One region of the Robertmurraya mangrovi genome, then DNA from elsewhere that is predicted to be linked to it. Evidence: riboswitches for the same ligand, from Rfam matches in the RefSeq annotation. Region 1 holds a riboswitch; each other region holds the start of a gene.
The links. Region 1 has a riboswitch for cyclic di-GMP ahead of SM124_RS20085 (amidase). Riboswitches for the same ligand answer to the same signal wherever they lie in the genome.
Positions count from the first base shown of each region.

Region 2: linked by a shared signal. The riboswitch ahead of SM124_RS10075 (hypothetical protein) and the one ahead of SM124_RS20085 (amidase) in region 1 are both predicted to bind cyclic di-GMP.
Region 3: linked by a shared signal. The riboswitch ahead of SM124_RS17530 (anti-repressor SinI family protein) and the one ahead of SM124_RS20085 (amidase) in region 1 are both predicted to bind cyclic di-GMP.

Region 1 is NZ_JAXOFX010000019.1:16,072-26,588, forward strand. Features, by position in the region: gene SM124_RS20065 (bifunctional metallophosphatase/5'-nucleotidase) at 1-881, shown strand, start outside; gene SM124_RS20070 (DUF4097 family beta strand repeat-containing protein) at 922-1,875, opposite strand; gene SM124_RS20075 (HAAS signaling domain-containing protein) at 1,872-2,636, opposite strand; gene SM124_RS20080 (PadR family transcriptional regulator) at 2,629-2,952, opposite strand; gene SM124_RS20085 (amidase) at 3,143-4,033, opposite strand; cyclic di-GMP riboswitch class I at 4,077-4,167, opposite strand; gene ypzF (protein YpzF) at 4,564-4,701, opposite strand; gene SM124_RS20095 (amidase family protein) at 4,790-6,256, opposite strand; gene SM124_RS20100 (carbohydrate kinase family protein) at 6,395-7,342, opposite strand; gene SM124_RS20105 (DEAD/DEAH box helicase) at 7,484-8,620, opposite strand; gene SM124_RS20110 (Ger(x)C family spore germination protein) at 8,730-9,950, opposite strand; gene SM124_RS20115 (spore germination protein) at 9,955-10,517, opposite strand, start outside.
Region 2 is NZ_JAXOFX010000005.1:105,662-116,178, forward strand. Features, by position in the region: gene SM124_RS10055 (hypothetical protein) at 130-321, opposite strand; gene SM124_RS10060 (hypothetical protein) at 382-597, opposite strand; gene SM124_RS10065 (hypothetical protein) at 886-1,416, shown strand; gene SM124_RS10070 (alpha/beta fold hydrolase) at 1,403-2,431, shown strand; gene SM124_RS10075 (hypothetical protein) at 2,689-2,898, opposite strand; cyclic di-GMP riboswitch class I at 3,016-3,100, opposite strand; gene SM124_RS10080 (YjfB family protein) at 3,255-3,428, shown strand; gene SM124_RS10085 (SepM family pheromone-processing serine protease) at 3,531-4,553, opposite strand; gene SM124_RS10090 (sulfite oxidase-like oxidoreductase) at 4,704-5,297, opposite strand; gene SM124_RS10095 (Na+/H+ antiporter family protein) at 5,376-6,689, opposite strand; gene SM124_RS10100 (DMT family transporter) at 6,959-7,393, opposite strand; gene SM124_RS10105 (leucyl aminopeptidase) at 7,470-8,978, opposite strand; gene SM124_RS10110 (DUF309 domain-containing protein) at 9,057-9,434, opposite strand; gene SM124_RS10115 (divergent PAP2 family protein) at 9,690-10,166, shown strand; gene SM124_RS10120 (cobalamin-binding protein) at 10,176-10,517, shown strand, end outside.
Region 3 is NZ_JAXOFX010000014.1:26,392-36,908, forward strand. Features, by position in the region: gene SM124_RS17500 (methyl-accepting chemotaxis protein) at 49-1,524, opposite strand; gene motA (flagellar motor stator protein MotA) at 1,868-2,662, shown strand; gene motB (flagellar motor protein MotB) at 2,655-3,449, shown strand; gene SM124_RS17515 (carbohydrate kinase) at 3,862-4,956, shown strand; gene SM124_RS17520 (pseudouridine-5'-phosphate glycosidase) at 4,984-5,898, shown strand; gene SM124_RS17525 (hypothetical protein) at 6,277-6,477, shown strand; cyclic di-GMP riboswitch class I at 6,725-6,817, shown strand; gene SM124_RS17530 (anti-repressor SinI family protein) at 6,848-6,997, shown strand; gene SM124_RS17535 (helix-turn-helix domain-containing protein) at 7,335-7,658, opposite strand; gene SM124_RS17540 (acyl-CoA dehydrogenase family protein) at 7,908-9,578, shown strand; gene map (type I methionyl aminopeptidase) at 9,866-10,517, shown strand, end outside.

The DNA of each region.
Region 1 (10,517 bases):
TTTTATTAACAGGACATCAGCATCGGAAAATTGCTACAACTGTGAATGGGAGATGTGTCCTTCAACCAAGTTTTAATGGTCAATCTTTAGGAAAAGTTGAAATCCAGTTGAAACGTCTGGATGGAAAATGGCTTATAGGAGATACAAAGACGGAGTTACTAGATGTAACTGATTCTGTTGTTGCTGACGAAAGAATATTAGCACTATCTTACGAACAAGAAACGCGAACTCAAACATGGCTTGATGAGCCAGTCGGAAAAATTAGAGGAGATATGATGATTAGGAGCGCAAACGAAGTACGACTCGGTGATCATCCTTTAATAGAATTCCTAAATAAAGTACAGATGAATGCTGCACAAGTAGATATTTCCTGTACAGCACTACTAAATAATGAATCTCCTGGTTTTAGCGAGCATGTAACTATGCGTGATATTATTTCAAACTATATCTATCCAAACACGTTAAAAGTAATACGTATTACAGGACAGGATATTAAAGATGCACTCGAATTAAGTGCTAGCTATTTTACTTTAGATAACGATAAAAAGATCATTGTTAATCCTGATTTTATTGAACCAAAGCCACAACATTATAATTATGACATGTGGGAAGGAATCGAATACGAATTTAATATTAGTAAACCTTTTGGTGAGCGAGTTGCTAATTTGCTTTATCAAGGAAAGCCGGTGGGGCTGAATAAGGAATATGAAGTGGTAATGAACAACTACCGGGCAGGTGGCGGCGGTAACTATACCATGTATAAAGGGAAACCAGTTGTAAAGGAAATTCAGAAAGATATGGCAGAACTGATTGCTGAATATATTTCAAAAAAAGGTACCGTTGAGGCCACTTGTAATCATAATTGGAGAGTTATTTATTAAATCAAAAAGGGGTGGTCTGAATTAGACCACCCCTTTTTGATTAACGTAAGACAAAGTCTCCAGAAGAAGCATTTACTCGTACGGAATATTCTCCAGTACCAATTTTTCCAATAATACGATTTTCGGAATTTTCCTCATAAGTCACTCCATCTAAATTCACAACTCCATCACCAGAGCTTGCGTGAAAATCAATGGCAAGAGAAGTAGGTTTGTTTCTAAATTCCACCTCTACATCACCGCTTGTGATATCAGCTGTAATGTTACCAGATACTTCTTTGTTTGATATGGAAATACTTCCTGACGAAGCCTCCAATTGGATATTTCCTGTTACATCCGTTAGTTGCATATCACCTGACGAAACAATAAAAGTAGACTCCTTCGAGTTTTGATCTTGAACAATGAAATCTCCGCTACTGGCTTCAAATTCAATTTTCTCAGCGGTAGTATTCTTTGTTCTAATCTCGCCACTAGTAGCACTAAATTTCATTATTCTTTCCGCTTTTAAATCTTCAGCAATAATCTCACCTGAGCTCACATCTAGAATAAAGTCCTTTGATTGAAGCCCTTCAATCGCAATCTCTCCTGAAGAAGTGTGAACATTTATAGATTCATAGATTTTTTCAGGCAATAAAACGTTTACCTCGGTTTCAACAATAAGAACTCCAATATTAAACTTGATTTGATCTTCCCCTGACAATGATATATCTAAAGTATTACCCTTTTCTTTAACATCAAGTTTCAAATCATTTTTTAACCTCTTACTAATTTTTCCCTTTAATTCTACTGAAATCTCATTTTCTGATGTAGGTAGTACAGTAATGTCAGTTGATGATAACTTGATGTTGATATCATTAATATTTTGATTATTAACCGTTACCTTATCGTTTACATCATATTTTTCTAGGGAGAATCCACCTGACACATTTAGAGTAACAAGTGTTCCTGCGACTCCAATAACAAATAGTACAACTAATGTTAGGACAAATTTTTTCAAGCCGCTCTACCTCCTCTCACCATTCTAACGTTTAATTTTGTATACCCTGCTAATCCCTTAAATAAATATTTTCCAACATACATCATACCGATTCCCATTAACATACCTAAACTAGTTAAAGCGAGTGATACGAAAAAGTTTACCGCTAAACTTTCGTGGCTAAAACCTAGAAACGAGGAAGAAATAAGCACTAAAGGTGACAAAGTAAACACAAGGGCTACTGCACAAATAGAAATATAAGCTGCAAATATTCCTGCTGCCGGTCCTACGATAAAAATAAGATTAAACAACAGTAAACTCATTCCTACCATGAAAGAACCAAACGCACTACGACCTGATGTTGATCTTGTCGGCTCAGATGTTCCCATCGGAGTTGGAATAGGTGCTGGTTTATAGAGTGCAGCTTTAAGTGCTGCCAGCTCTGCTTTTTCATCCATAGTTAATTCTTTACTGTTTACTTCTTGTTGGCTAGGTTGCGGTTGTTGTTCTGGTTGAATTTGTTCTTGAAAAGGTTGTACTTGTTCTTGAACTTGCTCCTCTGTCTGTTGTACAACTTCATCCTTACCTACTCGATAATCAGCCAGTAAATCTCTCGCTATGACATACGGATCTCCTAATTCAGCCGTTAACTCTTCCACACTTTTCCCATTGGCTAAACCTATTTGAAAGTGTTCCTCATAATCGTATAGCATTTCCCGTCGATCACTTTCTGGAACTTTACTTAACAGTGTCTCAAGTCTTTTTAAAAATTCATTATTCATGATGAAGTCCCTCCTCAATAAATTGATTTACTGCATTAGAGAATTGCTTCCAATCATCTACTAAATCTTTCATATATTCGTTGCCTTTATCTGTAATTGAATAATATTTTCTAGGAGGTCCTTCAGTAGATTCTGCTAAATAAGTTGTAAAGTAATCCTCTTTTGTTAACCTTCTTAATAACGGATAAAGTGTTCCTTCAGCCACCTCAATCTTATTCGAGATATTTTGAGCTAATTCATATCCATACTGATCTTTTTTTGAAATCAGAATTAACACACACAACTCGAGAACACCTTTTTTAAATTGCACATTCAAGGAATACACATCCTCTACTCTGTTTTAATCACTATTAGATATTAATCAATAGCCACTAATACTTAGTAATATTTTCCACAGCTACTATAATAATATACAGTAGTGAACATTGCAAGGTAGTAGATAATAAATTTTGGTAATTTTATTATTTATTGCCAAAAAAAGAGCCAGACCGTATCCGGCCTGACGTTTACTGCTTCATTGCCATCCAACTATCTACATAGTGAATCGCAAACGATACATTTCTAACTTTAGAGTAAGCTGATTGAACAAGCTGTAACTGATTAAACATATATGCTTGCCCCTCTTCATAAAAGCTCACATATTGAGCTTCATAGGATTGTCCTGTTTCAACTCCGATGATGATAGCTTTTCCTAGTTTATTTGCTAGGTTCACTTCGTTTTTTACTAACTCAATAATTCCATTTGGACCTACTGCTTGATCTCTATAGGCCATAATTGAGATATAATGAACATTTCGAATGACCCAGCTCGCTAAGTCCCCTTTGCCGTAAGAATTATTGTACATTTTTTCATCAAACCAAAAGGGGATATCTGCTCCAAGAGGTAATTTTAATTGCCCCGAATAGACCTTGGCATTAGAAAGCATTTTTTGATAAGCCAGTACTGAGTTATCATAATCCGAGTTCCAACTAGAATGTAAATATGGTTCAACATCAAGATGAACACCGGAAAAACGTTCTTGTGGTAAAGCTTGTCTTTGATAAGCACGAAGCCAGTCAAACATGCTTTTTAAATGTTGTCCACCATTTGGTGAGACCCAATCAGGTGCCCCATCTAATGCATGAACTTTTATATATTTTCTAGAAGCTTTGCTTATAAACTGTTTATAGGCGGATACGGGAATTTGTGAGTTGACTTGTAGGTATACTTGTTTCACATTTTGCTTTTCTAAAAAGCTAAGTATTTCATCACCTTTAGTCTGGATTTTAGCTGTATCCCATAGCCATGTTGAGAGTGGTGCCCTAACGTTTGCTTCTGCTTTTGAAGGTATGGTTGATAGCATTAATCCAAGTCCTAATAAGAAAATGAGGCTAAGTTTGTTGATTCTACTGTTCATGTTGTCTACTCCTCCATTGATGCCAAGACATCCTTTGAAGGAGTCCGGCAGCTTGGCAACCATGCAAGCAACATTGCTCGTTTAGGCCCATAGCTTTGCGTCCTTGCTTTTCAACAAGTTTGCCTTTTTCGGTTATTTTTTCTAATTATAGCTGATTATGGACCTATTTAACATGGACAAAACGTGAATTTGGATATCCATTATATGGGTTAAAAGTAAGTTATTAGGGCGAAATTGATAAGTAAAAAGTTACCAACCTTTCTATTTCTAAAAGACTTAATTATGTTGCCCGTTCCTTTCCGCTCCAGGCACTTGCTTTCCGCAGGGAGAGATGGGAGCCTCCTCGGCGTTACCGCCTGTGGGGTCTCCCATTCTCTCTATTTCCTGCTGGAGTCAAGTGCCTTCCGCTACAATCAACTCAGGTGTTCTAATGTAGTTAAGATTAAAATCTTAAGAAAATGGCCCTAAAAATATAACCATATAGTAAATAAAATATCCCCTCCAATTATGAGGGGATAAAAATAACGATCCTATTTCCCTACTGGTTTGTTAGGGATGATTTCATCTTTTTCTGTTGTTGAGAATTCAACTAGTTCTGAGCTAGTTTTTCCTCGTTTTTTGTTATTGTTCCTTTGTGCGTTAGCATTTCCAAGTTTGGTTCTTCCCATGTACCTCGTCTCCTTTTTGGATACTTCAATGGTAGTATGGGTTACCGAGAATCGCCTTATACAATATTGCTATAGACCAGATTTTAACTTATAACTCAGGTGGTTTACGGTGGTTGGTCCCTTGTTCAAATGCATATCCTAGCTCGATTAACTTTCCTTCACTAAAAGCATGGCTAGTAAAAGTAATTCCCACTGGCTCTCCTTCTTCTGTATAACCAGCTGGGACGGTGATGGATGGATATCCAGCTTTTGCTGGGATACCAGCACCAAAGTTATTAGGGAACAAAATTGCATCCAACTGGTGTTCTGCTAATACAAAATCAATTCCTTGTTCAGTGGAATGGTATATATCTTGTTCTAAAGCCTGAAGATATTTTTCCTCTGTCAAGGTTCCAGATGTAGCTTCCGCTTCTTCTAATATTTTTTGGCCATACTTTAAAGTTCGCTCACTGTTTTGATTATTAAAGTCAATGACATCTTTAAGCGTGCGTACACGGACGTACGACGGAAGGCCCTTAAGGTATGCATTAAGATCAGACTTGAATTCATACCCAAGTACATCATAGCTCCACTCATATTTGGTGGAAGGAATCACTATATTTTCAATAACGTCAGCACCAAGTTCTTTAAGCTTCTCAATGGCTTGCTCCAACACTACCTTCTGTCCATCTTTTAAGTAGTCAAAATACGTTTCTCTTGCTATTCCTACACGTGCCCCTTTTAATCCTTCAGGGTTTAAAAACTGAGTAAAGTCTACATTGACTAATTTCGCATTCGTTAATGTAATCGGATCTCTATCGTCATGAGCCGTTAAGACATTCAGTAAGTAAGCTGCATCTTTTACCGTTCTTGTCATTGGTCCAGCCGTGTCTTGGCTATGAGCAATAGGAATGATCCCTCTTCTGCTTACTAAACCGACTGTCGGTTTAATTCCGACTAAGGAATTTTGACTTGCAGGACTTAAAATCGAACCTGAAGTTTCCGTACCTACTGCAACGGTAGCGAGGTTTGCCGCAATCGACGCACCGGAACCTGCACTTGACCCACCTACATCAAATTTCCCTTGTCCATACGGGTTTAAGACTTGTCCGCCCCTAGAGCTATAACCGCTAGGCATTCCTTCAGTCATAAAATTAGCCCATTCTGTCATATTCGTTTTCCCTAGAATAATGGCCCCTGCCTCGCGAAGTAAGCTAGCAACATGCGAATCTTCAAGGGCATAAGAGTTCTCAAGAGCAAGAGAACCTGCACTAGTATGCATGTGATCAGCTGTATCTATGTTATCTTTTACTAGCACCGGTATTCCGTGAAGAGGGCCTCTTGGACCTTTTGTTTTTCTTTCTGCATCAAGAGCTGCTGCAATGTGTAGTGCTTCTGGATTTACTTCTAAGATAGAATTAATTTTGTCTTTATCATACTGGCCAATTCGATATAGATACATTAACACTAGATCTTTTGATGATATTTCACCATTAGCTAGTTTCTCTTGAATTTCATCTATTGTTGCTTCAACTAGCCATTCATCATGTAATTTCTTTAGGCGTGAGTTTTCCATAGTAAAAGTGTTCCCCTTCATCTTGTGATGCTTTATTTATAAAATATTCTAGCAATTCCGTCAAATAAAAAATACTGGATACCTACTCAAAGCTAGAAAAGGACATCCTTATTATATGGATGCCCTCTAATATACTTATTAACGGGATAAGATGGTTCTCACTTCTTCAAGTGTTGGAAGAGCTGTCATAGCACCTTTCGTTGAAGCAGCTAAAGCCCCTGAAACACTGGCAAAGCGACCTAGCTCTTTCATTTCCTCTAGACTCCAATCCTCTAAACCTTTTTCTCGCTCATGAAGACAATAAAGCATCCCAGAAACAAATGCGTCTCCCGCACCCGTTGTGTCCACAGCCTCCACCTTCATAGCGGAAACCTCCACTTTACCCGCTTGCGTTACTAGAACACTTCCCTCTGCCCCTAAGGTAATGGCAATAAAGGGAATATGATAAGGAGCCAGCTTTTCAATTCCCTTGTCAATTTCTTTCTCACCTGTTAAAAATTCTAGCTCTTCTTCAGAAATCTTTAAAATATCTGCCTCAGATAGAAGCTCCATAATACTCTCTTTGGCCTGTTCTTCACTTTCCCATAATCCCAATCTCAGGTTCGGGTCATATGAAATGAGCACACCGTTCTTCTTGGCAAGTTCTATAGCTTTTAGCGTAGCGGACTTAGATGGTTCATGAATGAGCGAAATGGAACCAAAATGCAGAATTCGAGCAGAGTTGAAATCACTTTCTTTTATATCACCCGTGGATAAAAAGGTATCTGCACTTGGGTTAATGTAAAAGTCAAAGCTTCTTTCCCCGCCTTCACCAAGGGTAACGAATACAACTCCTGTTCTAGCTTCCTCACTCATGGCCATTGTCGTTGTATTTACTCCATAACCTTCTAACGTTTCTTTTAAAAATTTGCCGAGAATATCTTGTCCAACTTTCCCTAAAAATGCTGAAGGCAGTCCTAGTCTGGCCACTCCTACTGAAACATTCGCAGGTGCTCCTCCAGGACTTTTTTGATAGACAAGGTTTGTTTCATCCATTGGGATAAAATCAATTAATGCCTCTCCTAGACTAATTACTCCACTTTTCATATTGATTCACCTCGAATTTTTTTCTAACAGGCAGACTGTAAAAATTTATGTACATTAAACGGAACTAATAGCAAATAGACCCCAGGAAAAGAGACCCCCAAGGTCCATTGAGCACGTATTTCATTATTTATCAAACATGATTTAAGCTTGGCTATCCTCTATTTGACCTTTATAAAACCTCTTCTTCTGAGGTTCCACATTTATCTCACGGCAGTACTTCTTTAGTTCTCTTTCTTCACGCTCAGTCACTAATGAAATAACAGTTCCCTCTGCACCAAAACGGCCTGTTCTTCCTGAGCGATGAACGTACTGAGAAAGGTCCTTTGGAAAATCATAATGGACAACATGTGTAACACCTTTAATATCTAACCCTCTAGCTGCAACGTCTGTTGCTAGGAGCATATTTGTCTTTCCTGTTCTAAAGTCTTTAAGTGCATTTTTTCTTTTATCTTTATTTAAATCACTATGAAGAAGCGATGCATGAATGTCACTAAAGGCAAGCTTTTCATGAGTAACAGTTAAGCTCCCAATATCTTTAATAAACACTAATGCCTTGACTCCCTCAAGACGGGAAATCTTCTCTAGTAATTTAATTTTTTCTCTTTGCTCAGCAGGAAAATAAATATGACCCACAGCTGCTGATTGTATGGTTTCATCCTTCTCAATTTTAATCACTTCGGCATCAGATGTTAGTTCTCTTGCTATTTTTACAGCATGGTCTGTCAAAGTGGCTGAGAATAAAACTACTTGCCTGTCAGCAAGGGATGACTTTATAATCTCTTTAATAGTTGGCAAGTGCTCCGGAGTTAATAACTGGTCTCCTTCATCCAACACAATTGTTTTTACTTCGTGCATTTTAATCTTCTTTTGCTTTATCAGTTCTAGCGTTCTACCAGGAGTCCCGATAATAATCTGAGGACTTTTCTTTAATTTCTCCAGCTGTCTCTTAACATTAGCTCCTCCGATGAATGAAGCGGCACGGATACCACTTCCCTCTCCCCACTTTTGTACCTCTGATAAAATTTGCATCACTAGTTCTTGTGAGGAAGCTTGGATGACTGCTTGAACCGTTCTCTTCTCTGGGTCAATTTTATTTAAAATAGGTAATAAATAGGCTAGAGTTTTACCTGTTCCTGTTGGAGATTCAGCAATAACATCTTTCCCTTTAGAAATGACAGGGATTGCAGCTGCTTGAATCGAAGTAGGCTGCCCGAATCCTTCTTTTTCCCATACCGCTTGTATAAACGGCTTTACTTCATTTAATATAGCCACACTCATAAAAGTACCACCTTACTTGTCACTCGTATATTTGTTCCGAGACATGATTAAAAACTATTATTGATACTAGCCTATCATACAGCGGATGTCTACCAAAATCAGAGGAATCCTACTCATTCTCTTCTGTTTTAGGCAAATCCGTTAAAAATGATTTCGTTCTTATACCCGACCTTCTTAAGAAGATATCAACATCTACTTCTACATCTGCTCTCCTAAACTCTTCATTCCAATCATCTTTCACTTGTTTGTATTTTTTATTATCACTTCTATGAAGAGCCTCTCCGAATCCATAAATGTCTACACCAAACTCATCTTGAACCTTGATTATTGTATTTCTAATATTTTCAGCCACATACTTCCCTGCATCTCTTTCATACTCTTTATACGTTTGTAATTGAGTTAAGTCTTTTCTACACTGCGTCGTCAATAATTCGGTATCAGCATTTACTTGGACCTTTACAACTGGCTGACTTCCACGATATTCAACATTAATCTTAGAGTGTGTATGTACTACTTTAAGAGCATTATAATTTTCCCCCTCTTCTTCTCCATCATCACAAGGAATACTCAAGGTTGTTTCTTCGAGTTCTTGTGTCCAGAAATAATTTCTACTCTCCTCTAGGGTAAGAAATCCCTTTAGCTTCTCATTATCAAAAACAGCAATACCCTCCATTTCTACCAGTGCCTTTGGTTCAAGGTTGGTATTGTTTTCATTAGTTGCCCCTTTATTTACATCTCCCTTTAAGATTACTGACCCCGTTACTGGTGTTCTCCCTTGTGATGTAATTGCTGAGACAAAATCGGTTAGTCGAATATTTGGATCCCCTCCCCACTCCTTTACGAACGTCTGAATTTGTTTATGAACCTTCATAGAGGGTATTTTTTGAAGGGGATACGTAATCTTCAAAAAATCACGTGCAGGTTTTCCTCTAGTAATTAGAATATTAAAGTCATTTCGAAATTCTCCACTTCTCTCTAGATACTCTAAAAAACCAATAACACCTTGCCTTGCTATCTCTTCACTAATAAATAGTACCCTTGTATGAGAAAAAATTAGTTGCCTTGTTACACCAATATTCATTCTTTGTAGAATTTCCGCCATCGTATCGCCTTCTAAAGTAAAAGTGATAACCGGAGCACTATCTCCGCCGCCTTGTTTCGAAAAGGGAGGTGCATTCACAATCTCAATCGTAACCATATATCTTTTTTCTTCACCTGGGTCAACGGCAAGACCTGATACAATTGAAACATCATTGAGTTCAACACGATCCCAACATCCTGCCAATATTAATGTCGCCAAAGATATAATCACCAATAGCTTTCTATTCATTACATCACCCATTATCTGAGGTTGGTGGGGAAGGAGAAGGATTCCCTTTAATCTTTATAGGAGATTTGGTTTTTAAATAAGTAGGTCTTCTTTTATTTGACCAAATAGGAAATCTTACAAAAACATCCTTCTGCTCGGTTAGCTGAAAAGGTGCTACTGGAGTTAAATATGGGATCCCAAAAGAACGTAAACTTACTAAATGGATAACCATTAGAATTAAGAATAAAAGGATTCCATATAAACCAAGACCTGCCGCCATTAAGATTAATATGAATCTTAATAATCTAGTTGATATTGAGAAGTTATAAATAGGTGACACAAAGCTTGCGATAGCCGTTAACGCAACAATAATGACGAGTACATTTGAGACTAGCCCTGCTTCAACAGCAGCCTGTCCGATAACTAAGGCCCCAACAATGGATACCGTTTGTCCAACAGCCCTTGGCATTCTTATCCCCGCTTCTCTTAAAATTTCAAAGGTAAGTTCCATTACTAAGATTTCGATTACTGCAGGGAATGGAACTCCCTCTCTTTGGGCTTGAATACTAATTAATAATTGCGTTGGCA
Region 2 (10,517 bases), on a different contig from region 1:
CCCATTTGGAGTGGGCTAAGAGGTGATTATATAAAGGGGTCCTTAGAAGAAAGCCTTTTCATATTTGACCATATAAAAAAGCTAACCTCGGAAAGTTACCCTTTGGTTAGCTTTTAAGATCTTTAATTTTTATACTTGCTTTAACATATCAACCGTTTGATCACATTGCTGAAGTGCTTGATTAACGGCTTCCATTGATTGTTCAATACGGTCACGGTTAGAACCTTTTTCAACTGTATTTAATGCCTGCTGTAAACTGCTTTTAGCTTCATTTAATGAAGAGACAGTGTCCTGTACATAACCTCTTGCGTTTTTATCCATATGTATCCCTCCTTTTGTCCATTCAACTATATTGTTCTCTAATTGAAGCTTTTTATGTATTCAATGGGGCAAGTTAAAACAAGGCAAATCATTGTATTTGTAAGTATATAAAAATGTTCGTAAGTGAAATAAAAAATGATTACATGATAGTGTCCCTTCATCCTCCATGTCATATAAATCAATAAATAGCTCTAGAACATCAGGGTCGATATCTTCTACTAAATTGTGTAGTGACAATTTATAAGGTAGACCAGCAGCTAGACTCCAAAATCCCATATATTCTAGAACCTCCCTTATACTTTGCTCATCCAAATGTTTATCCTCACTTTCTTCTCCACTATAGTTATTTTTTCATCATTAGCGAAATTTATCCTATTATATCCAACTTAATAAAAAGGCAAAGGCCAAGCCCCATTTTTGGCACGTATTTAAACATGCTTGTCTATAATATAGTGAGGCTTAAAAGGAGACAGGGTTCATCATGTTCTTAAGCATATAGTAGCTTAAACGGTACTTAGAAGTATCTTTTCTCCTTGAAAAAAGAATGTTAAAAAGGGTGATTACATGGCAGATAAAGATGAATTTTATAAATTATTGAAGATGTTAGGAGCAAAAGCTGAATATCAAATAAATGAGTGGATAAAAGAATGCTTAAACAAAGAGGAAATTATTCAATTATTTAGTAATCAGAGCAGTCACTATTCAAAGGCTATTAAAAACATCCAAGAGAAAGTGGAAACCTTATCTATCCCCTTTAACTTTCCAACAAAGGGTGACGTTGCTTCCCTTGCAAAGTTAACTATTCAAAACGAAGAGAAATTAGAAGCAATAGAAGAGCAGATCAATCAATTAAATGAATTAGTAAGAAAATTAAAAAAGGGTTCGAACATTACCGATAAACTGGATGAAAACGAAACTCAACATTTAACAACCATTGAAAACTTCGATAATAGTAATGAAAATATTTCAACAAACCAACAAAAATCCCTTAAAAGAATTAAAAAACTGAACTTAATCTTGCAAAATCATTCTTCTAGTAATCTTGATTCTCTGTTGACTGCTCTTAAAAAGGAGAATACTAGTGGAAGGAAATAAAGAGATACTACGTTGGAAAGGCTTTTGGAGTGTGTTCGGAGGTCACGAACCTCCCTCTGCTACTACTCCTAGAAAGTCCATTTGGAAAAAGAATAAGACAACCCTATGGTATTATCCTGCAAAAAAGAAAAAGTTCCAAACACCACTTTTTCTAGTTTACTCGTTAGTGAACCAACCTTTTATCCTCGACTTAAGCCCAAATATAAGCTTGATAGAAGCATTTGTGGATGAAGGATATGATGTGTATTTAATCGATTTCGGAATTCCTAGATACGAGGACAAAGATATTACTTTAGATAATTATATTGTGGGATTTATAAAAAAAGGTGTCCAAAAAGCCTTAACACATTCCAAGGCGAAGGATATTACGGTAATGGGTTTTTGCCTGGGTGGTACTTTAGCAGCTATCTACACTGCCATTGCCACTGAACCCATTAAAAATTTGATTCTTACTGTTACTCCAATTGATTTTTCTACTGTTCCTGCTTATGACAAATGGGCTTTGGCACTTAGAAACGAAAAAATCGACTTCGATGAATTCATTGATACTATCGGCCTCATCCCCGCCAACTTTATTGAAGCAGGAGTTAGATTAGTTACCGCACCTGTTTATTTTAGTCATTACTTATCTTTGTTAAATAGAGGGTATGAGAAGCATTATGTTGATAAATGGATATTGTTTAATAAATGGACAAGCGGCCATATTCCTTTCCCAGGAGCAACATTAAAGCAACTTGTAAATGATTTAGGCAAACATAACAAGTTAGTCACAGGAGAGTTAAAAATTAATAATCAGACAGTTGATTTAAGAAATATCAAATCTAATTTACTAGTAGTAGCTTCTGACTTTGATCAACTAGTACCAAAAGAGCAAACCTATCCAATTGTAGAGCTAGCCTCAAGTGAGGATAAAAAATATGAGTTACTACCAAGTGGACATACAGGTCTTACGGCTAAGAAGGGGTTACCTATCTACTTAAAGGAATGGCTTCCGTCTAGATCAAATCCTATATAACGTAAGGAGTGACTAACTACAGATGGTTTATGAAGAGAGTAGTAGTTCAGGTTACCTCGGTTTTACCACTATTGTTTTTAGGAATTCTCTTACCGATTCTAAGCAGGCATGGTTCTGTTCTCTTATACAAGAATATGGCTTAAATTTACTTCTAAACATAAGCACATATGATTTAGTAACATTACTTGAAGATTAAATCGTTTAATATTTCCTTATAAAAAAAGCAACACTCCAGGAGTATTGCTTTAATGTCTTTATTAAACAGCTAATCTAGAATCGGTTAATTTTTTATAGGCAATCGTTAAATTTTGTAAACATTGTGATCGTAATTGTTCGTCGCAAATAAAATCAAACCTTATTTCTTTTTCTAAATTTAAATAGATTTGGGAAGGGACTTCATTTCCCGTTTGTTTGCCACTCGTTAATTCACTTTCAAAATACTCAACTGTACCAAATAATAAACCCACTGCAAGCCTCCACCTTCCAATTTTAAGATAAAAAAAGTTCAAAAAAAAGATTGGTGGATACTTAGTTACAACGGAAGATACAACCATTAACCTATGTGCAACAAGGATCCAATCCTTTTTGGCAACCCGACCGTCATAGTTCCGTGACCTTAGACTCGTGGCTTTGCGTCCTTATTTTTCAATAAGTTTGCCCTTTTACACTTGTATAATTAAAATATAAAACTTTAGCATCATAATTACAACAATTTTCAACAAATTTACACATAAATAGTCATTTCCTCCCAGGCCACAATAAAAATTTCTTAAAGACTGATAAATGGTAAGAATTAGTCGATATAAGGATGGGAGGTGATTTTTTGAATATACCTGCATTATCAATAGGTATGAACCAAGCGGCTCTTGCTGAAAAAGTGAGTATATCGCTACTAAAGAAGGTAATGGATACTGCCCAACAGGACCAAAATCAACTTGTCCAGATGCTTCAAGCACCCCATCCTACCTCGGGGCAAACGATAGATTTAAAGGTATAGAATTTAGCAGAAGGTTTTAGAACTTTAACAGTCCAATGATAAGCTTATGCTAAAAAAAGCTGTCTGTTACTATCAATATAGATAGTACAGACAGCTTTCTCCTTACTTCTTATTCTCTGGAATTGTTTTCAAATAATCTACAGCTTCTTTTAGAGAGGCTACGGGTATAACTTTTAAGGTATAGTTATTTTCTTTCACTTCTTCTAAAGCATCTTTTTCATTTGCATCTACCTCATTGATGTCTTTGGGGACAAAAAAGATATCTATCCCTTCTCTGGATGCTGATGTGACCTTATGCTTAATCCCACCTATTTGACCTACATTACCCATATGGTCTATTGTACCCGTTCCTGCAACTTTATAGCCTTTTGTGTAGTCAATGGATGTGAGCTGATTAAATATTTCTAAAGAAAACATGAGACCAGCAGAAGGACCTCCGATATCTTCACTATCCAGCTCCACTTTCTTATCATTTGTTGTAACGGTAAAATCCTCTTCTGGAATGATTCCTAGACCGACTTTTTCATTCTGTAGACCTATAACCTCGACTTCTTTTGTCACGGTTTTACCATTTCTTTGAACAGCTAAATTCACTAAATCTCCTACTTTTTTATTTTCATCCAAATATCTAGTAAACTCTTGTACTTCTATTATGTTTTTCCCATCAACCATCGTAATGATGTCTCCGACTTGAAGTACCCCTTTAGCCTTGGAATCCTCTCTAATACCTTTTACAAAAATCCCTTGATAATTAATATTTGTTTTAACATTAGCTTGATTAAAACTTGCTACTATGGCATTTTGTTTAGAATCTCTCATCATAAATGACAGTAAATTTGAATATTCTTCGTCCGATAGATCTGCTTGAACCTCGCTAGTTTTTTTAATTTCTGTATAAGGGGTAAGTAATGCATAAGCCAAGTGATAGATATTACTAGCTTCTATTGAAAATATAGTTGTGAGGTAAAAATGACCTTTAGCGTTCTTATTCCCATCTTCAACATTAACTTTTGCAGATAGTTCTTCTACTGAACCAGGCTCATAAATGTAATAAGGAGTTGGAACAAATGCTGCTATTATTAGGAGTAATAATACGAAAATAACAATCTTACGTTTACGTTTCATAAACAATATCCACCTACCATGAAATATTTACTACTATAACTATGTAGTTTTCGACAATTACTGCCAAAAGCCCTTTATCAATGAGATCTATTGTAAATAAAAAATAGAGGCAAAAAGAATCAGTGAGCCTCTATATGTTTTTCTATTTTGTTAATCCCATTCAAAACGCTGTGAACGCCAAGGATCTCCGTACATATGATAGCCATTCTTTTCCCAAAATCCTGGCTTATCAACTGCCGAGAATTCAATTCCTCTTACCCATTTAGCACTTTTCCAGAAATACAGATGGGGAATGACCGCTCTAAGCGGAAATCCATGTTCCGGCGTTAAGATTTCACCATTATGACTATGGGCAAGTAAACTGGTCTCTTTCATGAAATCCTCTAATGGTAGGTTTGTTGTCCAGCCTTCTTCAGCATGTAAAATAACATATTTAGCTTCTTCTAAAATGGATATATGTTTCAACAACTCTTTTACAGAGATCCCTTTCCAAACATTATCTAATTTAGACCAACCCGTCACACAATGAATATCATTCGTATACTCATATTGAGGTAAGTTCATAAATTCTTCATAACTGAATATAATTGATTCTTCAACTGCCCCAAATATTTTTAAACTCCATTTAGACATATCAGAGTAATAAGGGACATTTCCGTGATGAAGGACAGGAAATCCAGTGGTAACATTCTGATCCGGTGGAACCCGACTGTCTAAATTCTTACGTTCCTTTCCAAAGTACATTTTTTTCACCATCCATATGTTAACAACCTTTATTTACCTATAATACAAAAACAGCTCCCAAAAGAGAAGCTGTCTAAATTATAATACCATTGCCGCAATCCAACCAAATACAATAAGCGGAATATTGTAATGGATAAAGGTTGGTACACAAGTATCCCAAATATGATTGTGTTGTCCATCTACATTAAGCCCAGATGTTGGCCCTAATGTACTATCTGATGCTGGAGAACCCGCATCTCCAAGTGCAGCAGCTGTACCAACTAAAGCTATAGTTGCCATCGGACTAAACCCGAGCTCAAGTGATAAAGGTACAAAAATAGTAGCTATGATAGGAATCGTTGAAAATGAAGAGCCAATTCCCATAGTAACTAACAAACCTACTAATAGCATTAAAATCGCAGCAAGTGACTGGTTTCCTCCAATCATAGCAGCCGCTTGTTTGACTAGTTCATCTACATGCCCTGTTTCTTTTAATACAGCGGCAAATCCAAAAGCTGATAACATGACAAAACCAATGAATGCCATCATTTTCATACCCTCTGTCAATAGGTCATCTGCTTCTCTCCATTTAATGGAGCCACTTAAGTAAATAACCACAATTCCTGCCAGTGCTCCAAAAACCATCGAATCTAAAACAATTTGAACAACTAGAGCAGCTACAATCGCTAGAATTGAAAAGATAATTCCTACCTTTGAATATTTAGTACTTTCAAGTTGGACTGCTTCATATTGCTCATACTCTCTACTTTTTCGATAAGAGATGAAAACAGCAATTACTAATCCTACTAAGAGACCCGCTGTTGGTATAAGCATAGCTTTTGGAATATCAGATACGTTAATAGCTAGTCCACTTTCAGCCATATTTGTTGCTAGAATGTCATGAAATATTTTTCCGAAGCCCGCTGGTAATAAAATATAAGGAGCCGTTAAGCCAAATGTTAGTACAGATGCAATCAAACGTCTATCAATCTTTAATTCATTCATTACCTTTAATAAAGGTGGAATTAGGATTGGTATAAAAGCAATATGGATTGGAATTAAGTTTTGAGAGAAACAAGCCATTAATAGAATAAATAAGATGATAAGAGCTTTTGAGTACGTTTTAGCTTTTGATTCTTCGTTTTTACCAACCATTTTTAGTACTGATTCTACAATGAGGTTAGGCAAGCCTGTTTTTGAGATGGAGATAGCGAATCCACCTAGTAAAGCATAGCTTAATGCAACAGATGCACTTCCTCCTAATCCTCCCGTAAATACTTCGATGGTTTTATCTATAGATAATCCGCCTGTAAGTCCACCTACTAATGCCCCTGCAATTAGTGCAAATACAACGTTCACTCGTAGTAGACTTAAAATTAGCATGATTAAGACAGCAATAACTACCGCATTCATAATGTTGTGTTTCTCCTCTCGTTACTTTAGTTTGCTAAATTGGTAGAGTGTTAAAATACAAGTATTAAATTATCATACTATAACTTTTGTTGTCAATAGGATTTTTATTTATTGACTGTTTCATGTTGTTTCTGCATATAATTTTGTCCGTTCCTTTCCGCTCCACTCAGTAATATAAACGTTGACATAAACAACCATTTTTCAAAAAGACCCTATTTAAAAAAGAGAGTTTCCTCAAAGCATAACTTTAAGAAAACCCTCCAAAACATTTATTTTCGGTAAAAGAAGTAGATTGCAATAAAGAAGATTACAACCGCAAATAGCTTATTGCCATCGAAGGGGATTTGCTTTCCACCGAATAGACCGAAATGGTCAATAATGGCTCCCATTAGTAATTGACCTACAATGACCGCCATTAAACTAGAGGCAACTCCTAGTTTAGGTACGACTAGCACCATAATGAATACATAAAATGCTCCTAGCAATCCGCCAGTTAGCTGCCACTTAGGCACGGAGGCAATAGCTGTGATATTTCCTTTTCCAAAAAAGAGCACAATAAATAACAAAGCTAGTGTTCCTATTGAAAAAGAGAGAAAGGATGCCTCAATTGTTCCTGTTTTTTTCCCCAGTCCTCCGTTGATGATGGCTTGTATCCCGACGGCTAATCCACCTAATAAGGCTAAAATTGGATAGATAAAATTCAACCATTTCCCCTACCTTCTAAACGTATAAATGAGCCCTGGGAATGAATCCCAGAGCTCACTTCTATAATCATAGCAATTAGTTCTTTTCTGTTTCAAATCTTTCTACTAATAGGGCAAGTGTACGTACCATAACACCAGTAGCACCTGTTGGTCCTAAGTCATGGTTTTTTCTAGTTGTTGCAGTACCAGCGATATCTAAGTGAACCCAAGGAGTATCCTCTGCAAATTCTCCTACGAACGCACCACCCATAATGGCATGACCATCACGGCCAGGTGAGTTGTTTAGGTCCGCTATTTTGCTGCTGCGAACTCTCTCTTTATCTTTTTCAAATATCGGTAAACGCCAAATTGGTTCAGCCGCTTCATAAGAAGCCTCTAAAACTTGCTCAAATAATTCTTCGTTGTTTGTCATTGCACCAGTCGTATCATTTCCTAATGCGATGATTACTCCACCAGTTAGTGTGGCAACGTCAACGATAAAGTTTGCACCATGATGTTTTGCGTAAGTTACTGCATCAGCTAGTGCCAAACGACCTTCCGCATCTGTATTTAATACCTCAATTGTTTTACCGCTCATTGAAGTAATAACATCATCTGGTTTAAAGGCATTCCCACTAACCATATTATCTGTTGACGGAATTACAGCCACGACATTTTGCTCAGGCTTTAGTTCCCCGATTACTTCCATAGCCCCTAATACTGCTGCAGCTCCACCCATATCGGTTTTCATGCCAACAATACCGTCTTTAGGCTTGATGGAATATCCACCTGTATCAAAGGTAATCCCTTTACCAACTAGTCCGATTACATCTTTCCATTCATCTTTGCCTTGATATTTAAGAACAATCATTTTCGGTGGTTCTGTAGATCCTTGGTTAACAGCAAGTAAAGCTCCCATGCCAAGCTTTAACATATCTTCTTTTTCTAGAATTTCTACTTCAAATCCGTACTTTTCTCCAAGTTGACTTGCATAATTAGCCATATCTGTAGCTGTTAACATGTTCCCTGGTAGGTTAACTAATGTACGAGCAGAGTTAACCCCTTTTCCGTACACATAACCAACCGTTAACGCTGCCTGAACCTCTTCTACCTCTTTAGTGTCCGTATATACTTGAAGACTTTCAATATTTTTTACTGGCTCATTTGATTTTTGTTTGTACCCTTCAAATTCGTATGTAGATAAGGCTAGCGCTTCACTTGCTGCGTGAGCAACATCTTGAGCTTCAATACTTTCAGTAGTAAAAGTATCCACATAAATAGCCGCTTCTCCAAATTTTGAAGCTTTTACTGTTTTAAACACTTTACCAAATGCTTCACGAATCATTTCAAATGAAGCTTCTTTTTCTTTGCCTAAACCTACGAAAATTAATCTTTTTGCTCCTATTTTTCCAAATGTATGTATTTTAGAAATCGCCTTTTTCTTTGCAGAGATATCTCCACTTTTCACTAATTCAGTCAGGTAGCCATCAAATAGACCATCTAACTTTTCAAGGTTACCATCAAACTTTGTTGGTTTATCAAATAAACCAATCACTAAACAATCATGTTCTGCATGAAAATTCATCTCTTTATTAACAGTAAACATTTTTACACCCCCAATTGATTTCTTTCATTATATCTGAAAAAAAGAAATATTTCGAGATTCTAATCATCTATAATTATATTACTCGTCTTCTAAATATAAATAGATTTTCGGTAATAACGGAAGGGTTCCAACTTCCTCGTAAGGCACTCGATCAATATGTTGTGGTATAATGGTGAAACATTGTTCAATAAATACATATATAGGTTCTAAGTTTAGTCCCCAATGTGTTGGACGATAACTTTGTAAGTATTCATGGGCAGCTTTCATCATTAAACGTGCCCCCTTTACATTCCCATATTCGTAATGGTAGATGGCAACACTCATTTGTAATAACCCTTTAAAAAACAAATTACCTTTGTCGGTCATCCACATTTCTTCAAGTAAATCATGACAAGTGTAATAATCACCTTCGTTAAAATGGACAAAGAACTCATAATATTCGATTGGATAATCCAAGGAAACTCACCCACTTAACTTGAAATTATGTGCTAATAATTTTTTATAAATTGGATCTTGAATCCATCTTTAATGCCTACCTTATTGTACTTTACAAAAAAATACGTAGTAGGACTTTTATATAGACTTATAATATACTCAAATTAGGTACACTAACTGGATAAAGTTACTTTAAAAGGGTTAATGTGCTTTAACTCTGCACTTAAGACTACCATATGTCTTATCAACTATAAATTCAACTAAAGGTGGCCCAACATGGAATTATTTTATAACTTTTCATTAATCGCTTCACTAGCTGCTATTTTCTTTGCGCAATTTATCAAAGTACCTATTCAATATATTGCAACTAGAAAATTGGATTGGTCACTCTTAACTAGCACCGGAGGTATGCCTAGTTCTCACTCAGCTGCTGTTACTGCTCTATCAACAGGTGTGGCATTAGAAGCAGGCGTGAATTCAGCTATCTTCGCTGTGTCTGCCGTTTTCGCTATTATTACAATGTTTGATGCAACAGGGGTTAGAAGGCAAGCAGGGGAACAAGCAATTGTTTTAAATCAACTCGTTTCTGACTTTCATAAGTTTGTAGAGGAAGCAAAGGTTTGGCAACAAAAGCCTGAACAAGAAAAGAGAAAAGAATTAAAAGAACTGTTAGGACACAAGCCCATTGAAGTGTTTTTCGGAGGCTTAACAGGGATCTTATTAACATTACTTTTGCATTTCCTATTGAAATAGAGGTGAAATATGAGAATTATATCCATCTGTCCAAGTAATACTGAGATCATTGCTTATCTTGGCCTTACCCATTTATTAGTAGGAGTCGATGATTATTCTGATTGGCCAAAATCTATTCTTGAGCTCCCTCGTTTAGGTCCAGACTTATCAATCAATATGGATTTGGTTGAGGAATTAAAGCCAGACCTTGTCCTTGCCTCTTTAAGTGTTCCGGGCATGGAGAAAAATATCGAGCAACTTGAAGCTAGAAAGATTCCTCATATTATTTTAAACCCACAGAGCTTATTAGACATTGAAGGGGATCTAGTTCGTACAGCAAAGGCACTTAATGAACCATTACTAGGAGAAACA
Region 3 (10,517 bases), on a different contig from region 1:
AAACTTTGTACTAAAAGCCGTATACTATTAGAGCCTCAATGTAATAATCTACATATCCTTAATCTTGTCTGCAGCAGCAGCAGTCTCTTCCACATAACGAGCAATCTTTTGGTTGTCTTCATTTAAGGTTTCGATTGTTGCGTTCATCTCTTCTAGACCCGCGGTAGCTTGTTCAATAACAGCTGCTAATTCTTTCGTAGCTGTTTCCACCTCAAAGGATTGAGTTTTGATATCATCAACCGACCCTTTGAATTGTATAAATTCTACATCTAAATTCTTTAGGTTAGACTCTACTTGATTAAAAAATCCAGAAACTTCTTCAACTGTTACTAAGCTTTCTTTTAGTTTAGAATTACTTTCTTTCATTTTGGAGAAAGCAGTAGAGTTTGTCTTATTAACTTCTGATAAATTCTCTGTGATTTGAATAGCAGTTTCTCTTGTAATTTCAGCTAACTTACGTATTTCCTCTGCTACTACTGAAAAACCTTTCCCTGCTTCACCCGCTCGTGCCGCTTCAATTGAGGCGTTTAGAGCTAATAAATTTGTTTGTTCAGTAATACTTTGAATGTTTCCTATAAAGCTATTTGTTTCCTCAATTTTGTTGGTTAAGCTAGCAAATGTTTCACTTAAATCAGTAATAGATTCCCCGAGATTCTTCATATCGTGCTGAAGATCCTCCATTTTTTCTGCCCCTTTGTTGACTGATTGAGCAGCAATCGTGGTCTCATTTGAAAGATTAACGGACACTCTAGACATGTCATCCATCTTCAGTTTTGTTGATTCTGCATTTCCCGCAATATAATTAATCTGTTCTGTTTGAACTTGACTTCCAGCAGAAATCTCTGAAACAGCAATTCTCATCTCACTCTGAGCAGTAACATGGGTTTGAACTTGCTTGTTTATTTTTTTGAGACTATCAGTAATAACAGCCATTTCTTTTTGAAGTAATTGATTGTAAGATTCTTTCTTTTCTTGTTCTAATTCAGACTGTTCTAAGAAAGTCTCAAGAGATCGATACTGTGCAGTGTTTAAGCGTATTAAGATAAACAAAACTAAACCAATAAGTGTGTAAACTAGTAGTGCTAGTGGAAATATTTCTTTTAAAAACGGTACCATCTCTGTTGCATACATATGATTCAGAATAACGCCGATAAACCCTAAAGAGTAACCTAATAAAAATAAATTTCTGTTAAAATGTACAGACGAGATAATAGCTAAGAAAAAAAGTACCAATAGAAAGGCCCCTGACCCACCAAAAATGAATAGTTGAGCAAATGTAAAGATAAATATCATCAAAAGCGAAGCATATGGAAAAATCTTAGGCTTTATTAATATCTTCCCAAATAAGAAATAAAACAGGAGGAAGAAGAATAACTCCCCACCATAAAGTATCATCTTGAGCAGTTCATCGTTTGATAAAATAGTAAATAATAGACCACTGACTAATGATATGGAAAAACTGACAAGCATCAGTGTATTTTTCTTCGAGATATCATTCGCTTTTAAAGTCTGAATAGCCTCCATGTTGACCCCCTTAGATCCTTTGTACTATACGATATTCACAAACAATTTAGTTGTTTAATAGAGTAAAGTACAAATGTATTCATTTAGTAGTTTATTATATTTTTAACAATAGTAAATAGTAATTTATTCCTATAGTTAGAGGAAACGAGGTTAATCCTTTATTCCTACAATGTCCTGTACAGTTATATAAAAAATAAAATAAATATCCCTTAAAAAAAGTAGGAATCTGTCGAAATAAATAAAAATAAGAGATTTTATTTACAATTAAAAACTATTTTTAGTACATTTAAACTATAAATAGATTAGTATTTTAGTCATAACAGAAAAAGACAGGTGAACATTCATGGATAAAACGTCATTAATAGGTCTCATTTTAGGATTTGTAGCAGTTCTAGTAGGTATGTTTTTTAAAGGAGTTAGTCCAGCAGCGTTGTTGAATCCAGCAGCGATTCTAATCATCTTACTAGGAACAGCAGGGGCAGTAACCATTGCCTTCCCAACCGATGAAATAAAAAAGGTACCCAAGCTTTTTGGAATCTTATTTAAAGAAAAAAAGCTAATGGATCCCGTTGAGTTAATTAAGATGTTCTCAGATTGGGCTCAACTTGCTAGAAAAGAAGGTTTACTTGCGTTAGAAACAAAAACGAATGAAATCGATGATGATTTCTTGAAAAATGGTTTATCTCTAGCTGTTGATGGTCAAAGTGCGGATTACATTCGTGATGTATTGACAGAAGAAATTGAAGCAATGGAAGAGAGACATCAAGCCGGTGCATTAATTTTTACCCAAGCCGGTACATATGCTCCTACTCTAGGGGTTTTAGGAGCGGTAGTAGGTCTGGTTGCCGCGTTAAAATATATGAATGATATTGATGGATTAGGAAAAGCCATTAGTGCGGCATTTATTGCAACGCTTTTAGGGATTTTCACTGGGTATGTACTTTGGCACCCATTTGCGAACAAATTAAAACGTAAGTCAAAGCAAGAATCAAAGATTAAGCACATGATGATTGAAGGAATTTTATCCATCCTAGAAGGGGAAGCACCAAGGGTTATTGAACAAAAATTAGCGTCCTATTTACCAGCAAGTGAAAGGAAAAAAATCCTTGCAGAAGGTGAAGTGAAGAAAGATGAGTAAGCGGGGAAAAAAGCATCATCATGAAGAGCACGTTGATGAGTCATGGTTAATTCCATATGCGGATTTATTGACACTTTTACTAGCCCTGTTTATCGTACTCTTCTCCATGAGTTCGTTGGACGCAAAAAAATTCCAAGCAATGTCAGAAGTATTTAATGAAGCATTTTCTAGTGGTACGGGAATATTCGAATATCCGAGTCCAATACCAGAAGATAAGGCTGCTGCACCTGATGAGCAAGAAAAAGAAGAAGATCAAGAGAAAACGGATAAAAAAGAGAAAGCAAAGATTGATCAAGAAAAACGGGAAATGTTGGCTAAACAAGCAGATAAGAGAGAGCTTGAGTCGATTGAGAAAAAGGTTAACTCTTACATAAAAGATAAGAAGTTAAGTGACCAACTTGAAGCGACCATGACTGACGAAGGGTTACTAGTAATGATTCGTGACAACGTGTTGTTTGAGTCAGGAAGTGATGAAGTAAGAAGACAGGACTTAAAAATTGCTGAAGAAATATCAGACTTGTTAGTCATGAGTCCACCTAGAAATATTGTTATTAGTGGTCATACGGATAATGTTCCCATCAAGAATGCACGGTTCTCATCAAACTGGGAATTAAGTGTGATGCGTTCGATTAATTTTATGAAGATTCTGTTGGAAAACGATCAATTAGATCCTAGTTGGTTTAGTGCAAAGGGATTTGGGGAATTTAACCCGATTGCTTCTAATAAAACGACTGAAGGTAAAGCGAAGAATAGACGTGTAGAAATACTTATATTACCGAGAAATTAATAATTAAAAATAAAGACGCATGGGGTATAAACCTATGCGTCTTTTCGTAATTAAACTATTGATAGATTTATTTACTCGTTAACTTCTTGTTTCGGTACTTCCGGTTTGCACATACGATCTAATAAAACACCAGCTAAAAACATGCATGCAATCGGAACTGTAAAATTAATTACATGAATCACCGTCATGGAAATACCCCTTTCGTATTGGATTATCTTGGTATTATTATATGACAAAGTTCACATTATAGACAATTATTATTCACGAAATATTCAATAATCAATATTGACAATACGTGTAAAGCTATTATCGATACATAAATTAAGGTTTGTTAGAAAATACCTTGCATCATTTTTAGACATTTGTTTATAATAAGGACATGTGTTGTTAATAATTTTGGGAGCGATAAACCATGAGTGAAAAAGAATCTTTAATCTTGAATCTCATTGAAGAGGATCCTTTTATTTCACAAAATGACCTTGCGGACAAGACTGGCTTATCTCGTTCAGCTGTTGCAGGTTATGTATCTTCTTTAACAAAGCAAGGAAAACTCCTAGGTAGAGCATATGTAATCCCAAAGAAAAAGAGAGTTCTTTGCGTAGGAGGAGCAAATATTGATAGAAAGTTTCAGATGCTAGAAGAGTTAGTTAATCACACATCTAATCCTGTTAATAGCTCCGCCTCTTGTGGTGGAGTGGCACGTAATATAGCTGAGAATTTGGGGAGACTGGATGTAGATGTTTCCTTAATGACTGTAGTTGGAGAGGATCATGAGGGGAAATGGCTACTCGAAAAAACAGCAACTTTTGTAGAAGTAGATCCTTCACAAAAACTTCCTAATCAATCAACAGGTACTTACACAGCTGTTCTTGATAAAGATGGAGAATTACAAGTGGCATTTGCTAGTATGTCTATATATGATTCCATTAATCCTGATTTTGTAGATGAGAAGTGGGGTTACTTTGCTTCTGCAGAACTGGTGATGATAGATACAAACTTCCCAGCAGATGTTTTAGAGAAAATAATCACTCGCTGTGAAATAGAGAATATTCCCGTTTGTATAACAACAGTTTCCACACCGAAAGTAAAGCGACTTCCAGTAAGCTTAAAAGGTGTTAAGTGGCTAATTGCTAACCAAGACGAGGCAGAAGCTCTCGCAGGTTATAAAATTTCCAGTGAAGCTGATTTATTTAAAGCCGCTGAGATCATCATGGAAAAAGGCGTAGAGAAAGTCATTATTACAAGAGGCGATAAAGGGCTAATCTACTATACGAAAGATCTTGGATCAGGGGTTTTAATTCCTCCTAAAGTAGAAGTGGTAGACGTAACAGGTGCTGGAGACTCCTTGGTAGCCGGGATTATGTATGCTTCATTAAAAGGGGTAAATATTGAAAATGCATGTAAAGTTGGAATGACCTGTTCGATCTTAACTTTACAATCAAAAGAAACGGTTAATTCTAACTTGAGTCCAAGTAAAATAGAGGAAACAAATAGTCAATATTTTTAAATAAAATTTCCTTAAAGGAGAATAAATATGTTAAATAATTATCTTGAATATTCTAAAGAGGTTGCTGAAGCAAGAGAAAAAAATCTGCCCGTTGTTGCTCTAGAATCAACGATTATTTCACATGGAATGCCTTATCCACAGAACGTACAAACAGCAAAAGAAGTTGAGGAAATCATTCGCCAAAAGGGAGCGGTACCTGCTACTATCGCTATATTAAATGGAAAGATAAAAATTGGATTGTCTGATGAAGAATTAGAGTTTTTAGCTCAAAGTAAAGAAGTGGAGAAGGCAAGTAGAAGAGACTTACCGTACTTGTTGGCTAACAAGAAAAATGGTGCAACAACTGTTTCTGCTACCATGATTTGTGCAGCATTAGCAGATATTAAAATATTTGTTACAGGTGGAATCGGAGGGGTTCACCGTGAAGCTGAAACGACAATGGATATATCTGCGGACCTTCAAGAATTAGCTCAAACTAATGTGGCCGTTGTTTGTGCAGGTGCAAAATCCATCTTAGATATTGGATTAACACTAGAATATCTTGAAACTCACGGTGTTCCTGTTATCGGATATAAAACAGATTTACTCCCAGCTTTCTATACTCGAACAAGTCCTTTCCATGTAAATTATCGAGTGGAAGATGCAAATGAAACAGCAAAAATGTTAAAAACGAAATGGGACTTAGGTCTAAATGGTGGAGTAGTGATTGCTAATCCAATTCCGGAGAAAGATGCACTAGAGGAATCATTCATTACAAATATTATTGAGCAAGCGTTAGCAGAAGCAAAGGAAAATAATATTGCTGGGAAAAAGGTTACTCCTTTCTTATTAGGAAAAGTGAAAGAACTGACTGAAGGAGCTAGCTTGACAGCCAATATTGCCTTAGTAAAACACAATGCAGAAGTAGGAGCGCAAATCGCAGTAAGCCTAAATAAACAATAAAAATATGTTGGACGAGCCTTAGGAATTAATAAAGGCTCGTTTTTTTTTGTTTACCCTGTTCAATATAGTGTTTTTTTTACATTTAATCGTTCGATAAAATGAACAAAAATAACTGAGTGCCATTCTATTTTATAGATGAAACCAATAAAATAGAATATATAATTCATTATTAAGAACGTTTTGGTGTGTTCTTAGGTCTAAGGAACTGAAGTAAGGAAGGTGTTATTACCTAGAATGAATCTACTTTGATTGCATATTTAGTATAAGAAGATTTGTTGGATGATCCTAAGTTCATTAGGTCGAACACTGATTGATTTGTTTGTGATAAAGGTTCTTTTGTTAACATGCTTTTAAAAACCATGAAGACAGGTGAGGAGAATGTACCGTAAAGATTGCGATAAGTGTCTAAGATCTTCTTATAGTAGTAGTGAGTTTGGTGAGTGGGCCTGTCCGATTTGTGGGAACGATTTAACCAATCATCCGTTCTTTGATGCCATCACTTTTGAAAGGATACATGTGAATATGTCTAGCAAGAAGTTAAAAATGTATAAACAAAAAGACAAGTTTGTCAATGACTAAAGTCCTATATGGAGACAAAGTTCAAAAAAATTATTCGATGAAAAATAGCAAATAAGTCTAAATCCCCCTAGTGACTTTTTGACTTATTTACCTTTATAAAGAATATGATAGCGTAATATTGTATAAAAATGACAAGAATTGTAGAAGAAAGGAGTTCACAAAATATTTATAATTGACAAAAAACCCGCATGATAATGAACCGAACCTAGTAAACTATAAATAGGGAGTAAGGAAGCAAGTCATTAGATACAGAAAAAGGCAAACCTATTGAAAGGTAGGGACGCAAAGTCTCGGGTCTAAGGTAGTTAGAAACTAGCGCTATGATGGCTGGACTGCCTGGAATACGAATCGTATTTTGGGGGGAAAGAATGTGATTGAATCTAGAGTGGTCATCGAGGAACTTGACTTTGAATGGATGCAGCTGATATTAGAGGCTAGGAGGTTAGGGTTACAAAAAGAAGACATTAAAGAATTTCTAAGTCAAAATGGCATGAAGGAAATGACTATTGAGAATCGCTAAAGCTATAGACAGATGAATATTGTTAAAGCTAAGTGTTTCTTAAAAGGGATATTTCTTTTGAGAAATGCTTTTTTGTTTAGGCTCTTTTCTAAAACTTTGTTGCTTCTCACATATATAATTTTGCCTATAATATATCATGCTTTATTGGGCTTAAAAGGTTATCAGTTTTAGAAAAAGCCTTACCATCTAAATTTGTAGCACTCTTTAACTATTAAGGGTAAAAATCGGCTTTTGGATTTTTACAAATAACAATAATCATTACGAATACAGCCTTTGTTTGAAAAAAATAAAAACCTGCCAAGACAGGTTCAATACATAGTATATCATTATTTCACATTTATTTACTTTGATTGGCTCTCCATTTATTAAACTCAAGGTATTCACGAAATTGATCCTTTGATACCCCGGAATCCATTGCCTCTTTTACAATTTTAAGCCACTCAGAATCTAACTCATCCTTGTTTGGCTGTTCATGGATTAAATGGTCCACAGGTACATGTAAGACAGCAGAAATTTTTTCTAGAAATTGTATAGAAGGATTTCTTTGTAAGTTACGTTCTAATGAACTTAAATAAGACTTTGCGACCCCAGCTTGCTCAGCTAATTCTGATAGGGATAGTTTTCTTTCTTGGCGAAGTTTCTTAACGCGATCACCGATCATAAAGTCTCACACACCTTTGTCTATATATAATTTAATCATATCAAATAAATTCAAATAGTTCCATATTTAGAACAGATTGTTCTATGTGATTTTATAACTATTTTATCACAAATGTTAACTATTTATATTACTAGTTTACAAAAAGTAGTGAATTACATTTATAGGTAAGTCTGGTGTTAATAGAAATGTTATAATTAATTAACAGAATATTTTGTTAATGTTTTTATTTTATTAAAAGGGTGATGAACGATGAACTTTTATAACGAAGATCCTAATTTGAAATTTATTCTTAAACAATATTTAGATGAGTCCTTTTTTGAATGGGCAGACAAAGAGTTAGACCAGTTTGGAGAACTTTGTGGAACGGAGATTGATGAGAGGGCAGCCCACACGGACCGAGAAGGGCAACCTAAGCTGATTAAGTATGATCAGATGGGAAATGATATTTCTCATGTGTGGGTGAACGAGGGTTACAAGAAAACGGTTGAGCAAACCTATCACGCTGGAATTGTTGGTTATGTACATAAGGAAATTCCTGAATTAGGTCATAAAGGGAACTACATTTATTCCTATGCACAAGGATATTTGTTATCTCAAACCGAACCCGGATTTTATTGTCCTGTAACCTTAACAATGGCTACAGCCTATTTGATTGATCATTATGCAGATGAAGAGCTTAAATCAAAATATTTACCGCATGTTGTTTCAACGGGTGATGTTGAGTTGTTTGAAGGAGCAACCTTTTTAACGGAACGTCAAGGGGGATCTGACGTAGGGGCAAATGAGGTAAAAGCGGTATTAGAAAATGGACAATATCGTATTTATGGTGAGAAATATTTTGCCTCAAATGCAGGGCAATGCGGGGTGGCAATGGTTTTAGCTAGAATGGAAGGTGCCCCTCCTGGAACAAAAGGATTAAGTTTATTTTTAGTTCCATGGCGTAAAGATAACGGGGAATTAAATCATCTAGAAATTAGAAGATTAAAAGATAAGCTCGGAGTAAGGGCCGTTCCATCTGCAGAAGTTGTTTTTAACGGGGCAGAAGCATTTGTAGTTGGAGATTCAAGTAGAGGCTTTTACTATATGATGGAAGCTCTAAACTTATCTCGCGTTTGTAATGCAATTGCATCGATAGGAATTATGCAGAGGGCATTTCTTGAAGCTAAAAAATATGCTTTTACACGTCATACATTTGGTCAGTACTTAGCAGAATTTCCTATGATAAAGGAAAGTTTAGTAAAACTAGCTGCAAAGCAAGAGGTAGAGACATCTGCTGTTTTTTCTCTAGTTGCCATGTTTGATCAAATGGTCGGGGATGATTCGGCTATCTCAGAAAAAGATAGAGCCATGAACAGACTACTAATTGCCTTGTTAAAGATGGAATCAGCAGAGCAAGCTATACACTTCTCACATGAAGCAATTGAAATGCACGGTGGAAATGGTTATATTGAGGATTTCGTAACTCCAAGACTGTTAAGAGATGCCCAAGTGTTAACGGTATGGGAAGGGACAGCTAATATATTAGGTTTAGAGGTTTTTAGGTTAATAAAAAAATACAAAGTTCACGAATGGTTTTTACAAACGGTCTTAAAAGAACTTGAAGCTCTTCCTGAAACATTAGTTAAACATACAGAACCTATATACAAAGGGATTGAAAGCTTAAAAGAATTATTAGTGTTCTTGTCAAAAGGGGACGTGGATATCCAGACATACCATAGCAAACGTGTTGCAAAATTAATGACAAAGATATACGAGAGTGTTGTTGCTTTAAAAGATGCGGCTATTGGTGGGGATAGAAAATTAATCATAGCTCGAGTGTTTTTAAATCAAACATGGGGATTAAATGAATATATGGATGAGGAGTTAATTTCCCTTAAACATTTTGAAGAAATAATGGGGTGTAAGGTACCTGTCAGCTAAATAAAAAATCAAGGCTGAGGTGATTTTTTAAGCCACAGCTTTTTATTTAAATTCTACATATTTTGCATGGATAGATTAATATAATTCTAATAAGCATGGGGTTTTATTAAAATTTAATCAAACGTTTGATTAACTATAAATCCTCTCACTTCAACAAAATTTGACATCGGTTGTTCAATGAAAAGTGAATTCAAAATTTTGATATTCCTCTTTTACAACGATAATATTAAGGAAGACGAAATGAAAACTTATTGCATATATTGTTTAAAGGAGAGGCAGGGAAAAGAATGATTGTTTTGAAATCACAAAGGGAAATTGAAATGATGAAAAAGGCAGGAGAGTTATTGGCATCCTGTCATAAAGAAATTGCGAAACTTATAAAGCCGGGTATTACAACCCTAGAGATTGATGAATTTGTGGATGCATACTTAAAAGAACATGGAGCAACTCCAGAACAAAAGGGATATAAAGGGTATGAATATGCAACCTGTGCTAGTATAAATGATGAAATCTGCCATGGGTTTCCAAGGAAAGAGCCTTTAAAAGAAGGCGATATTGTTACCATTGATATGGTGGTTAACCTAAATGGTGCGTTAGCAGATTCTGCTTGGTCATATGCAGTGGGAGAAGTTTCCGATGAAGCAAAACGCCTATTGGAAGTGACAAAAGAATCTCTATACAAAGGAATTGAGGCTTCTCAAATTGGGAATCGAATCGGTGACATCGGTCATGCGATACAGACATATGCGGAAGCAGAAGGATTTTCGGTTGTTAGAGACTTTGTCGGTCATGGAATTGGTGCAACCATTCATGAGAGCCCTAACGTTCCTCACTATGGATTGCCTGGCAAAGGTCCTAGAATCAAAGAAGGCATGGTGTTCACGATTGAACCGATGATTAACGTAGGAGAGTATCAAACGAAAATGGATAGCAATAAGT